3 regions of the Klebsiella africana genome follow, and region 3 is predicted to be linked to each of the others. Evidence: predicted binding sites of a transcription regulator. Region 3 holds the regulator's gene; each other region holds the start of a gene.
What was found. The regulator Fur, encoded in region 3, represses iron uptake genes when iron is present. The targets are predictions, from matches to a motif close to ATAATAATGAGAACNACTATCAA.

Region 1 (2,270 bases), 630 kb from region 3:
GGTGCCGGGTACGGCTTCGATATTATCCTCCAGATAGATCCCGGTGAGAGTGGCGCTGTTTTTGGTACTCCGTTGCGCAGGATCGCCCGACGTTCCGGGGATAGTCTCGCCGTTGCTGTTAGTGGCCTGCATCGATGCCGGGTCGTCGAGCTTATCATGATTCCATTCCATTCCCAGCGTCAGCGTCTGGTCTGCCAGCCAGTAAAAAGGCACATTGAATTCCGAGGTAGTACGCCAGGATTCCAGACGGCTGGTGGCATAATCTTCACTGTTGATCATACCTTCGACGCGGCCGGTAGAGCCTTCCTGCAGTCGGGTATTGTTGGTTTTCTCGTAGTAAACACCGGCTTTGGACTGACCCCAATCCCATAGACCGTTGTAGGTCAGTCCCCAGGACTGGCGATAGAGGCGATTAGTTTCGTGGCCGTACAGGGAGTCTACCAGCCCGTTCGGGCTAAGATTGCCGTTGCTGTATTGAGTATCACCGGCATAGATATTCCCCTGACGGCTGTAGGCGTAGCTGAAATCGAGAATTTGTTGCGGGGTCATTTTCCATGACAGTAGGGCGTTAATGTCTTTATTGCGGACCCCTTCACGTCCCGCAGCGTAAGAGCCGTTTTGCGCATGGTTAATGTCCCAGGCGTCGGGTTCCGTTTTATTGATATTGCCATACAGGCGCATGGTCAGCGCCTCGCCGGCCAGTGGGCCGCTGAGATTGAAATTAGCGCGATTAGTCGTGCCTTCCTTGTTGTTTTCCGGCTGATTGGTGAAGAAAGAGAGCGAACCGTGCCAGTTGTTGGTCGGGCGTTTGGTAATGATGTTGACCACTCCCCCCGCCGCGCCGGAACCATAGCGTGCGGCAGCCGGACCGCGGAGAACTTCAATTCGCTCGACCATTTCGGCAGGTACCCAGTTGCTGTCGCCCCGGGTATCGCGTTCGCCGCGCCAGCTATAGCGAACCGCGTTACGTGACGTGACCGGTACCCCATCTATCAGGATCAGGGTGTTCTCCGGCCCCATGCCGCGAATATCAATCTGGCGGTTGTTGCCCCGACTGCCGCTGGCGCTGTTGCCGGTCAAATTCACCCCGGGCATTTTACGGATGATGTCTGAGAGATCGTTGACCGGCGGCTGCTTAGCAATATCCTCTGCCGTGATAATCGACACCCCGGGCTGTTGCTTAAGCGCCTCTTCCGCCGTACTGCGCACAATCATCGTTTCGGTATCTTGTTCTGACTCTTCAGCAAAGGCGTTCGGGACGAGCAGACTGGATATGACCAGCGCCAGGGTCGTTGGAGCATAATATTGCAGCGATCTCATATAAATATCCTTTTCAAAGCCAATAAAATGAGATCGAGAATATTAATGATAACCATTATCATTACAATGTAAGGAAATGAATCTCCATAAAATCCTCACAATTACCGCAATTTTTTATGCTGTTGAGAGAAATCATGTAGGGAACTTGCGTATTGTGGCGGAAACGCTGTCAGGTTATGTGCGGAAGTTGTGATTGCAGGGAACGGTTGCCAGCGCAGTGAGATCGTCCGGGGTGAGCGCGGCGCGCGTTGGCGCGCCGGCGGAGCAATTAGTGGTGGTCGTCCTGGGGCATATGACGGTAGATGTAGATCCCGCTCAGCAGCGTAAAGACCAGCGTGAGGGCGGTTAAGCCAAAGACCTTGAAGTTGACCCAGATATTTTGCGGCAGCCAGAACGCGATATAGATATTGGCCAGCCCACAGAGGATAAAGAATACTGCCCAGGCCAGGTTAAGCCGCGACCAGACCTGCTGCGGCAGGGTCAGCTCTTTGCCCAGCATGCGCTGGATCAGCGGCTTTTTCATCACCCACTGGCTGAACAGCAGCGCGCCGGCGAACAGGGCATAAATCACCGTCACCTTCCATTTAATAAACTCATCATTGTGGAAGAAGATGGTTAACCCGCCAAAGACGGCCACCAGCACAAAGGTGACCAGCGCCATTTTTTCGACTTTACGATAGCGCACCCAGCTGTAGATCAGCACGATGGCGGTCGCCACAATCAGCGCCGTGGTGGCGGCATAGATATCGTAAAGCTTATAGAAGGCAAAGAAGACCACCAGCGGTAAAAAATCCAGAAACTGCTTCATACATCGATCCCGTCTTTCAGGACGGACCGGGGATGCCCCCGATCCTGGTTAAAATTAGCTGCGGATAAGCATATATACGCGGAATAAATAGATCAGCAACAGGGCGGAAATCAGGTTGCTGATGGTGTTGATGACCACTGCC
Region 2 (2,270 bases), 400 kb from region 3:
CAGTTTCTCAAGTTTTATTTCCTGCTCGCTGCCCGGCCGCGTCGGGTTAATTACCGACAGTACGATAAAGGTGCTGAACATATTCAGGATCAGCGCCGCGACGACATATTTGGCGTCCAGCATGGTCATATAGGCGCCGACAATCGACAACGATACGGTCGACATGGCCGTTGCCGCCATGGTGAATAGCCGCCGTGAGGAGAGGTCGCCCAGTACGCCCTTGTAGGCGATGAAGTTCTCCGACTGGCCGAGGATCAGCGAGCTGACGGCATTGAAAGATTCCAGCTTACCCATGCCGTTGACTTTCGACAGCAGGGTGCCAATCAGGCGAATAAAAATCGGCAGGATCCGCCAGTGCTGGAGAATACCAATCAGCGCGGAAATAAACACAATCGGACACAGGACGCCCAGGAAAATAAAGGCTAAGCCTTTTTCGCTCATGCCGCCAAACACGAAATTGGTCCCTTCGGCGGCAAAGCCTAACAGTGAAGCAAAAAAGCCGGAGATATTTTTCACCAGCAACAGGCCGCTTTCGGCGTGCAGGAAAAAGAAAGCGAGCGCTATTTCGATAATAATCAACTGGAGAATGTAACGAATACGAATCTTTTGTCTGTCGTAGCTGACAAGCCAGGCCAGGGCAAGGATCACCGCCAGCGCCAGCAGGAAATGAAAAAATGCAGTCATGTTGTTCTTTTCGCAGGTCAATAAGGCCGCCATTTAGCCATAGCCGCTGCGACGGGTAAATATCTGGCGTAAAAAATCCTTTGCTTATTCTTTTCCCTGATAACAGGCGAATATTTTCGTAAGTCATTATTTGCCAGCGATTTATTTACAGATAGTCATCATTCTCTAAACATTTCGCTTGTGTTTCTGAGTATTGTAATGATAATCACTATCATAAATATTACCTGTTTTTGCTTTCGTTGACGGTGCTTTACATTTAAGGGTATTGGCATGTTTGTCCCATTTCTCATTATGTTACGCGAAGGCCTGGAGGCGGCGCTGATTGTCAGCCTGATCGCCAGCTATCTGAAACGCACCCAGCGCGGCAACTGGATTGGCGTGATGTGGATTGGCGTGATCCTCGCGGCGGCGCTGTGTCTTGGCTTAGGCATTTTTATCAACGAAACCACCGGGGAATTTCCTCAGCGTGAACAGGAGCTGTTCGAAGGGATCGTCGCGGTCATTGCGGTGGTGATCCTGACGTGGATGGTCTTCTGGATGCGCAATGTCTCACGCAACGTCAAGCAGCAGCTGGAGCAGGCCGTGGACAAGGCGCTGCAGCGCGGCAATCACCATGGCTGGGCGCTGGTGATGATGGTCTTTTTCGCGGTCGCCCGTGAGGGACTGGAGTCGGTCTTCTTTCTGCTGGCGGCATTCCAGCAGGACGTTGGCATCTGGCCGCCGCTGGGGGCGGTGCTGGGCCTGGCCACCGCTATTGTGCTGGGCTTCCTGCTCTACTGGGGCGGTATCCGCCTTAACCTCGGCGTGTTCTTCAAATGGACCAGTCTGTTTATTCTGCTGGTGGCCGCTGGCCTGGCCGCGGGGGCGATCCGCGCCTTCCACGAGGCGGGCCTGTGGAACCTGTTCCAGGATACCGCCTTCGATCTGAGCAATGTGCTGTCGACGCATACGCTGTTCGGCACGCTGCTGGAGGGGATCTTCGGCTATCAGGAGACTCCGAGCGTCAGCGAAGTGGCTGTCTATCTACTTTATCTGATCCCGGCGCTGGTGCTGTTTGCCCTGCCGCCGCGGAATAATACCACTGCCTCGCGGGCTGCCTGACCGGGCGCTGCGAGCTTATAAGCGACACTCTACTTACCGAAAGGGATGATCATGATGATTCATTTTCGCCGTAATGCGCTGCGGGTGACCGTGGCCGCGCTGCTCAGCTCTGCATTGGGTGCTCAGGCTGCGGATATCCCGCAGGTCAAAGTCACCGTCAACGATAAACAGTGCGAACCGATGCAGGTGACCGTTAACGCGGGTAAAACCCAGTTTATTATTCAGAACCACAGCCAGAAAGCGCTGGAGTGGGAGATTCTGAAAGGGGTGATGGTGGTGGAAGAGCGTGAGAACATCGCGCCGGGCTTTACCCAGAAGCTCACCGCGAACCTGCAGCCGGGCGAATATGACATGACCTGCGGCCTGCTCACCAACCCGAAAGGCAAACTGATTGTCACCGGCGCCGCCACCAAAGACGCGGCGAAAGCGGATGCGGTGCTGAGCCTCGGCGAAGCGATCACCGCTTATAAAGCCTATGTGACGGC
Region 3 (2,270 bases):
ATGTTGCTGATGTTCACGACATTGCCAAAAGCAGCAAAGAAGACCTGGAAGCCCACGACATCCTGCTGCTCGGTATTCCGACCTGGTACTATGGTGAAGCACAGTGTGACTGGGACGACTTTTTCCCGACGCTGGAAGAGATCGACTTCAATGGCAAACTGGTGGCGCTGTTCGGCTGCGGCGACCAGGAAGACTACGCAGAATACTTCTGCGACGCGCTAGGCACCATCCGCGACATCATTGAGCCACGCGGGGCGACCATCGTCGGTCACTGGCCGACGGCGGGGTATCATTTCGAGGCTTCCAAAGGCCTGGCGGATGACGACCACTTCGTCGGCCTCGCCATCGATGAAGACCGCCAGCCGGAGCTGACTAATGAGCGCGTTGAGAAGTGGGTGAAGCAGGTTGCCGAAGAGCTGCACCTCGAAGAAATCAAAAACGCCTGATGATTAAGCGGCGTAACTATTGAGTTGCGTCGCATTAATAGACAAAAGCAATCAAACTAATAGCTACAAGTTTTTAACTTTTAATCACATATCTGTACAATGTCCTCTGATTCTACGAGGCACGTGACGCAGTTTGTAGCTGGTGCCTCGTTTTTGACAGCAAACCAGGCCTGATGCTTGCAGTTTTCATTTACCAATGGCAGTTCTATAATGAGACGCATTACGTCGGGTTAATTTCTGTATGACTTCCGTTGAAGGAAGTAGATCGTTTAGCAACAGGACAGATTCCGCATGACTGACAACAATACCGCATTAAAGAAGGCTGGCCTGAAAGTCACACTTCCTCGACTGAAAATCCTCGAAGTGCTGCAGGAACCGGATAACCATCATGTCAGTGCGGAAGACTTATATAAACGCCTGATCGACATGGGCGAAGAGATTGGTCTGGCGACCGTTTACCGCGTCCTCAACCAGTTTGATGACGCCGGCATCGTGACTCGTCATAATTTCGAAGGCGGAAAATCCGTTTTCGAACTGACCCAGCAGCATCACCACGATCACCTGATCTGCCTCGACTGCGGCAAAGTGATCGAGTTCAGTGATGACTCTATTGAAGCGCGCCAGCGTGAAATCGCTTCCCGTCACGGCATCCGCCTGACCAACCACAGTCTGTATCTGTACGGCCACTGTGCGGAAGGGGATTGCCGCGAGGACGAACACGCCCACGACGCAGTGGAAAAGTAATTCCCCGCTTCGTCTGCTCTGAAAAGCCAACCTGCCGGTTGGCTTTTTTATGGGCGCTTCTGCCGCGCTTCCCGCTCACGCCTCTGGGGTAACCTTCCTCACCCCCGCTTTGTCCGGAGAGTTGATATGGAACTTCGCCAGCTACGCTACTTTGTGCGCATTGTTGAGACCGGCAGCATGGGGCGAGCTGCGCTCGATCTCAATATCGGTGTCTCGGCGCTTAGCCAGCAGATCGCGCGCCTGGAAAACGAACTGGCCATTCGCCTGCTGCAGCGGACCTCCCGCGGAGTCACGCCCACCAGCGCGGGCCTCGCCTTCTACTCACAAGCGCAGCTGGCGCTGCGCCATGCCGATGACGCCATCCTCGCCGCCCGCGAGGCGCGCCTGTCGGGCCACGTCAGCGTCGGCATGGCCCCCAGCACCGCCTCCGTTCTCGGTGTTCCGTTCATCAATGCGATGCGCGAAAGCTACCCCGACGTGCGTCTGCATCTGGTTGAAAGCCTTTCCGGCAATCTGGAACGGATGATCAACACTCGCCAGCTCGATTTAGCTATCGTTTTCCAGCAGGAGAAGATCCTGCGCTGGAGCGCCAGACCGGTGCTGGAAGAGCGCCTGTTCCTGATTGGCACCCATGCGCTGCTAGCCCCTCTTCAGGATGACCATATCACCCCTGACCAGCTCACCTCCCTGCCGTTGATTATGCCAAGCCAGGGCCACGGTCTGCGCGGCAGGCTGGAGGCGGTTTGCCAGCAGCATCATATCAGCGTTGAGGTGGTGGCGGAGATCGACGGCCTGGCCCTGCTGATGCAGGCCGTGCGCAGCGGACTGGGGGCCACCCTGCAGCCCGGGGCCGCTATCTCCCATCTCGACCACCAGGCGCTGAGAGTGATCGACGTCGTCAATCCGGTACTCAGTCGCCCCAACTTTCTGGTCAGCCTGTCCGATGATGAACTCACCCCGGCAGGCCTTGCCGCACGGGTAATACTGAGCAAAGTTATGCGTCAGCTGGTAGAGTCTGACCGCTGGCCGGGCGCCACCCTTTATGCTCACTAAACCCCTCTTTAGCGCTACGCCATAGCG

Region 1: the regulator Fur is predicted to act here: its motif matches at 1,360-1,382, upstream of LGL98_RS14770 (TonB-dependent siderophore receptor).
Region 2: the regulator Fur is predicted to act here: its motif matches at 877-899, upstream of efeU (iron uptake transporter permease EfeU).

What each region holds. Positions count from the first base shown of each region.
Region 1 covers NZ_CP084874.1:3,027,159-3,029,428, reverse strand. The annotation lists gene LGL98_RS14770 (TonB-dependent siderophore receptor) at 1-1,320, opposite strand, end outside; gene LGL98_RS14765 (septation protein A) at 1,589-2,128, opposite strand; gene LGL98_RS14760 (YciC family protein) at 2,183-2,270, opposite strand, start outside.
Region 2 covers NZ_CP084874.1:3,265,567-3,267,836, reverse strand. The annotation lists gene LGL98_RS16005 (NupC/NupG family nucleoside CNT transporter) at 1-684, opposite strand, end outside; gene efeU (iron uptake transporter permease EfeU) at 955-1,785, shown strand; gene efeO (iron uptake system protein EfeO) at 1,837-2,270, shown strand, end outside.
Region 3 covers NZ_CP084874.1:3,660,898-3,663,167, forward strand. The annotation lists gene fldA (flavodoxin FldA) at 1-446, shown strand, start outside; gene fur (ferric iron uptake transcriptional regulator) at 738-1,190, shown strand; gene tcuR (tricarballylate utilization LysR family transcriptional regulator TcuR) at 1,317-2,243, shown strand.